DNA from 3 places in the Paenibacillus sp. 23TSA30-6 genome. Region 3 is predicted to be linked to each of the others. Evidence: riboswitches for the same ligand, from Rfam matches in the RefSeq annotation. Region 3 holds a riboswitch; each other region holds the start of a gene.

What was found. A riboswitch is a leader RNA that binds a small molecule or an ion and turns the genes downstream of it on or off. The one in region 3 is predicted to bind glycine.
Region 1: linked by a shared signal. The riboswitch ahead of gcvT (glycine cleavage system aminomethyltransferase GcvT) and the one ahead of E0698_RS21550 (alanine/glycine:cation symporter family protein) in region 3 are both predicted to bind glycine.
Region 2: linked by a shared signal. The riboswitch ahead of sdaAB (L-serine ammonia-lyase, iron-sulfur-dependent subunit beta) and the one ahead of E0698_RS21550 (alanine/glycine:cation symporter family protein) in region 3 are both predicted to bind glycine.

Annotation. Positions count from the first base shown of each region.
Region 1 covers NZ_SLTL01000014.1:57,299-59,562, reverse strand. Annotated here, with positions in the region: gene gcvH (glycine cleavage system protein GcvH) at 1-72, opposite strand, end outside; glycine riboswitch at 373-564, shown strand; glycine riboswitch at 565-661, shown strand; gene gcvT (glycine cleavage system aminomethyltransferase GcvT) at 742-1,842, shown strand; gene gcvPA (aminomethyl-transferring glycine dehydrogenase subunit GcvPA) at 1,974-2,264, shown strand, end outside.
Region 2 covers NZ_SLTL01000017.1:19,244-21,507, reverse strand. Annotated here, with positions in the region: gene E0698_RS16265 (DUF6359 domain-containing protein) at 1-907, opposite strand, end outside; glycine riboswitch at 1,119-1,232, shown strand; gene sdaAB (L-serine ammonia-lyase, iron-sulfur-dependent subunit beta) at 1,443-2,132, shown strand; gene sdaAA (L-serine ammonia-lyase, iron-sulfur-dependent, subunit alpha) at 2,122-2,264, shown strand, end outside.
Region 3 covers NZ_SLTL01000029.1:59,358-61,621, forward strand. Annotated here, with positions in the region: gene E0698_RS21550 (alanine/glycine:cation symporter family protein) at 1-1,263, opposite strand, end outside; glycine riboswitch at 1,423-1,517, opposite strand; glycine riboswitch at 1,535-1,611, opposite strand; gene E0698_RS21555 (glycoside hydrolase family 1 protein) at 1,803-2,264, opposite strand, start outside.

The DNA of each region.
Region 1 (2,264 bases), on a different contig from region 3:
CGTTCCATCCTCTGTGCGCTGAACCCATTCATGTTCTTCCGTGTACCACAATTGCTGCTTCACTTCACTCATCCTGCTCCGCCTCGCTTTCATATGGATTACATCGTTTTGCCTACCCGTCTATGACAGGTTAAGATTATGACAACTAGAACTATCATGTCAATAATACTAACAAAAATATTTCACATTACTCCATATATCTTTCTAACTAAAAATACGACAGATTATAACAAACGCTTACATATCCTTATTTATGAATAAAATGTTTTTAATAATGTTTTTCATGACATTTTTGTTGACATTTCGAATAAATTTGCGTATTAATGGGTTATAACAAGTGCTTTTGGAAACACCCGATAATTGTAAACGCGGATGAACGTGGAGGGAGAGACTGTCAACACTCGCATCGCTGTTGCCACCTGTAAAACAAGGCAGCAAGCGAGTCGGATCTAGCTGTAACCAACCGGCAGGACCGGATAACGTATAGCTGATCCAGAGGCAGCGCCGAAGGAGTAAACCTGCACCGCAGGTGAATCTCTCAGGCAAAAGGACCTCTGCCGGACGCATCTCTGGAGAGCATTCGCCATACAGGCGGATCACCCAAGGGGAAACCCGGTACACACCGGGGTAACTCTCAGGTATCAAGGACAGAGCTGAAAAAAAGTGTGTGGACTGCCGTCCATACGTTTTTTTCGGCCTGTCTTTTTTGTTTAGCCGATCACACCGGATAGGAGTGGAAAAATGACTAACTTGCGAAAAACGCCGCTGCATTCATCCTACAGCACGCTGTCGGGGGTTCGTTGCATTGATTTTGGCGGCTGGGAGCTGCCTGTACAGTTCAGTGGCATTCAAAAGGAACATGAGGCCGTCCGGCAACGTGCAGGATTATTCGATGTATCGCATATGGGTGAATTCTTGGTCGAGGGCCAGGAAGCCGAAGCATTTCTGCAACAGGTGACGACGAACGATGTCAGCCAATTGGAGCCGGGCCAGGCCCAATATTCGCTCCTGTGTTACCCGGATGGAGGTGTAGTAGACGACCTCCTTGTCTACTACAAAGGGCCGGAGCGTTACATGCTCGTTGTGAATGCCTCCAACATCGATAAGGATTGGGATTGGCTGCTTCGCCATGCGCCTGCATCCGTTCATCTGGAAAACATATCAGATGCGGTGGCACTGCTGGCGTTGCAAGGACCTGAAGCTGCACGTATTGCCGCAGCCGTGACAGACACGGACATTACAAAGCTGGCTTCCTTCCGATTCAGCGAGGATGTGCAATTATTCGGAGCAAAAGCGCTCGTCTCCCGCACCGGATACACGGGGGAAGACGGCTTTGAATTTTACGTACCTGCTGCGAATGCACCGGCAGTGTGGGACGGATTGCTTCGCATCGGTGAGCCGTATGGTCTGGTTCCCGCCGGACTTGGAGCCCGGGATACACTGCGTTTCGAGGCGCGGCTGCCGCTGTACGGACAGGAGCTGTCCGCCACGATTTCACCGCTGGAAGCTGGTTTAGGCTTCTTCGTCAAGCTGAATAAGGGAGATTTTATCGGCAGAGAGGCTCTGCAACGCCAGAAAGAACAAGGCATTCCGCGCAAGCTGATCGGGCTGGAAATGCTTGACCGTGGCATACCGCGTGCCCATTACCCCGTGTTCGCGGAAGGACAGCACATCGGCGAGGTCACAACGGGAACCCAGTCGCCCACCTTAAAACGTAATCTGGGTTTGGCTCTGGTGGACAGTCGTTTTAGTTCCCTATCCACGCCGCTGGAGGTCGAGATTCGTGGCAAGCGCCTGCGCGCCGAGGTGGTAGCCGCACCCTTTTATAAACGTCCACACTGATTTAAACGCTCGTCTTACTATAACTATCGTGATCCGTTACTAACCGCTGCCCAGTTGGCAATCATTTATTAATCATTTGTTAATCGTTTTACGTTTTTTACGATCTTGTTGGTTGAAAGGAGCCAGACCCAATGAAACAGCATCGTTATCTTCCTATGACCGAGCAGGATCAAGCTGAAATGCTGCGCGTGGTCGGCGCATCGTCCATCGACGATTTATTCAGCGATATTCCTGAGGCGATCCGGTATAAAGGGGAGCTGCCCCTGTCTTCTCGGTTAGACGAAAGAGCCTTAACCCGCCACTTATCAGGACTGGCCGGGCAAAATGCCAATACAGACACGCACGCCAGCTTTCTCGGCGCAGGGATTTACGATCATCATATTCCGTCCGTCATCCAGCATATCACTTCGCGCTCGGAATTT
Region 2 (2,264 bases), on a different contig from region 3:
TGGAATAGGCTCCACGGCGGTAGCCGTTCATAACCTCGGAGGAATCCCAACGGTTTTTGTTCCGGTCAGCGTTATAGTGGTCAGAAATGAAGAAAATGCTGCCTCCATTCTTCACATATTGCACCAGTGCGGCCTGCTCGGATGCCTTAAAGGCAACATTGGCTTCACCAATGATGAACACATCGTATGGACGCAGCTTGTCGTACGTTATAGCCTGCTCTCCATAGGTAAAAGGAATGGAACGGTTCAACGGGTCCACGGTAAAACCTGCATTACGCAGTCCGCCCGCAAAATCGGAAAAGGCTCCATCAATAACCCAATCTGCTGCTCCGGCTGTCTGTGCGTGCGTATTATCAAACAGTACTTTTTTGCCTTTTCCATCCGGTAATGTCGTACCGGGTTGACCCGGTGTACCAGGATCAGGTTCGCCCGGATCACCAGGATTTCCAGGCTCGCTTCCGCTTACCAGTTCCAGAGCGCTTGGGCTTTTCACTCCACCAAAATTGTTATAGGCACCGAGCGCACCCGTCACGCGAATTTTACTGCCGATCAGCTCAGGATGGCCTGACAGCCCAAATGCTCCTCTATACGCGGATGTCAGTTGTACATTTAACAGATTAGACGTATTGCGTTCACTCGCCTGATCCGCAATCAGTACGTTAAAATCGTTTGCAAACGGGGCAGAGAAATTAGCCGTTTTCGATCCGGTGGCATGTCCGACGACGTAGCCTTCTACCGTCACCGTACCTCCGCTGCTTTGACGCTGAAGCGCTTCCGCTACCGTCAACGAGCCCTCTGCCTTGACCTGGCCGAATGGAACGAAGAGTCCTACCAGCAGTGATACGATTGCCGCCAGATGCAGCATTCTTTTTAAGCGTGAACCTGTGAACCGGAAACCTTTTACCATACGTAAATGTCCCTCCCATATTCCATAAATTAGCTTGTCCTCTATCAGATTAGCTATCAACCTTCTAATTCCTTCCTGTTTTCATCCATAATTATGTAAAATTTAATCTTTTTATTGAGAAGATTCCTGATTCTGTAAAATCTCAACCTGTGATTGACACCGGGCATGGCATACATTACGCTTAGGAGGAAATGTTGAACGGTATACGCGAATGAAGATGACGGGAGAGTCTGTCCGGGAAGCACATCCCGGCGGCACCGAAGGAGCAAGACGCCAGCACCCGGCTGGCGGATAATCTCTCAGGTCCATGAATCGCCATCTGACGCAACTCTGGAGAGAGCGCAAGCCACCCAAGGGGTAAGGCGGTATACACCCGCACGAAACTCTCAGGTAACGAGGACAGAGATAAGGGAAATTTCCTTATCCTGTCCTTTTTTTGTGCTTACATGCTGCGTCAGCATTAGAAACCGTCGCACCCGCGCAAGGCGCGGCAGCACCATATACTATGGTATTCAAACATACAGGGGGCCACACCATGCGTTTCAAAGACGTATTTTCCATTATTGGTCCGGCTATGACCGGACCCTCCAGCTCGCATACCGCAGGCGCAGTGCGGCTCGCACGCGTTGCCCGGCACTGGCTCGGTGCGCAACCTGACCGTGCCCGCCTGACGCTGTACGGCTCATTTGCCGATACGTACAAGGGACACGGCACAGACCTAGCACTCATCGCCGGATTGCTGAATTACGATACAGACGACCACCGGATTCCGGATGCGGAGCAATGTGCAGAGCAAGCCGGGATGGAAGTAGAGTTCGCTGTCAGCGGACTGCCCGCCCCCCATCCGAACACAGTCCGCTTCGAGCTATGGAAAGGTGAAGACCAGCGCACGCTGCTAGGCTCCTCCATCGGCGGCGGAAACATTCATGTCCAGCAGCTTAACGAGTTCCGGGTCAATCTGACCGGAGATCTGCCTACGCTGGTGCTTCTTCACTCGGATAAGCCCGGAACATTGGGCGCGGTGACTTCGGCGCTGGGTGCAGCTGACATTAACATTGCCTACATGCACGTGGATCGCAAAGGCCGGGATGGCGAAGCGCTCACTGCTATTGAAACCGATAGCCCCGCTCCGGCTAAATTAATTGCCGAGCTGCGGGCTTTGCCTCATATGTATGAAATCAAAATGATTAATTTGAAAAAAGGAGCTGAATCCGATGCGGTTTAGCCATCTGCATGAATTAGGTGCCTTGTGCGCCGAGGAATCCACTACGATTGGGCGCCTGATGATCAAGGAACAGGTACAAGAAACGAACACATCGGAGGAAGAAATCTTCCGACAAATGGCTGATTATTATGA
Region 3 (2,264 bases):
GTTCGGGAAGGCCATCATGGCGTTAAAGATATCTGCCAGTAACCAGATCGCATCCAGCTTAATAAACGCGCCTCCGGCAACCAGCGCAATGAACAGATAACGGTACGGTTTAATCCATTTGACACCCAGCAAATATTCAACACAGCGTTCTCCGTAGTAGTTCCAGCCAAGCATGGTGGTGAACGCAAACATAATCAGAATGATTGTGAGCAGTTCCGCACCAAGCGGGAATGCGCTGGAGAAAGCTTGCTGCGTCATCAAGCCCGCATCGGTAGGACCGCTCCATACGCCGCTAACCAGAAGCGTCAACCCGGTCATCACACAAATAATCATCGTATCTATAAAGACACCTGTCATGGAAATCAACCCCTGCTCCGCAGGCCATTTGGTTTTGGCGGCTGCGGCTGCAATCGGTGCGCTTCCCAATCCGGCCTCATTGGCAAAAATCCCTCTGGCTACCCCGCTGCGCATTGCCAGCATAATTGTAGCCCCGGCAAATCCACCCGTCGCAGACGTCGTGGAAAATGCCGAATGCAGCACAAGTGCGAGTGCGGCAGGAATCTGATCGGCGAACCGAATCAGTACGATCATACAGATCAGCACGTACAAGCCTGTTTTGAAAGGGACCACTTTGGTCGATACCTTGGCAATGCTCTTGAGTCCTCCAATGGTAACGAGTCCCGTAAGGGTAGCAATGATCACTGCCGTTACAATCGGCGGAACACCGAAGCTGTTTTCGGTCGAGGATACAATCGCTTTGACCTGCGGAAACGTTCCAATCCCGAACAGCGCCACCAGCATCCCGGAAAAGGCGAATAGCATGGCCAGCGGTTTAAAGCGGCGTCCAAGCCCTTTTTCAATATAATACATCGGGCCGCCGGAAAATTGTCCATTCCGATCCTTCACCCGGTATTTTACCGCAAGCACACCTTCCGCATATTTCGTCGCCATCCCGAAAAAGGCTGCAACAACCATCCAGAACAAGGCACCCGGTCCCCCCAGCTTAATCGCTGTTGCAACGCCGACGATACTTCCTGTACCTACTGTAGCCGCCAGCGCCGTACTCAGGGCCGCAAAGCTGCTGACATCCCCGCTACCTTCATTTGGGGCCTTGCCGATCAGCTTGATCGCCAGAGGCAGGCGGAAGACCTGCAACATTTTTAAACGTATGGTCAGCCACAAACCTGTTCCCATAACGAGAATGATCAGAGGGGCCCCCCATATCCAACTGCTAATCGTTTCTAACACATGTACCAAATTCATTTCAACCCGCTCCTCCAGCATATTAAAAAACAAAAAAGAGTCAAATCCGCTGATTCGACTCCTGGAGAGGTTAAAGGCACGAAAAAATACAACCATCTTGTGCAGGATTCAGCCACTAACAGCTCATAAAAAAGCCTAGGGCATCCCCTGTCACAGGTTATTCGCGTCTCTGTCCTTTTGCCTGAGAGTTTAAGCAGATGATATCTGCGGTGCACCTTCGGCGCCCAATTAAGGGTCTCTCCAGAGTTCTGTCCGTTTACGGTCCCGCTTGTTGCTGTTATCAGCCCAAGCACCTGAGAGTTTTGCCCCTTCGGTCGGAACTTACGTTCCATCTCCCGCAAACATCAACCAGACATATGAAATTGTTTTTTATTATACAGAAAACTTTCAGCTTTTTACAAGTGAAAAATTTGTGAAGTCGTTTCGTTATCTTAAGATGAGCCTATAAAATAAAGGCGGGCGCAGCCAGATTCATCCTCATGATGTTCTCTGCCGCACCCGCCCCCAGGCCATATTGGGTTATATTCAGTTAGCTTGGATTACAGTTCTTCGCCGTTGGTGGCAATTACATTTTTGTACCAGTCAAAAGAATCCTTCTTGGAGCGCTTCAGTGTTCCGTTACCGTCATCGTCCAGATCAACATAAATAAATCCGTAACGCTTGGACATTTCGGAAGTGGACATACTCACGAGGTCGATAGGTCCCCAGCTAGTGTAACCGATCAGATCCACACCGTCCGCAATCGCTTCCTTCATTTGAGCGATATGTTGGCGCAAATAATCAATGCGATACGTGTCGTGAATGGAGCCGTCTTCTTCCACCTTGTCATATGCACCCAAGCCGTTTTCCACGATGAACAGCGGCTTTTGATAACGGTCATATAATGTGTTCAGCGTAACACGCAGGCCGATCGGATCAATCTGCCAGCCCCAGTCAGAGGATTGCAAATATGGATTTTTCACGCCGCCAATCAGGTTCCCCGCTGCTTTCTCGCCTTCCGG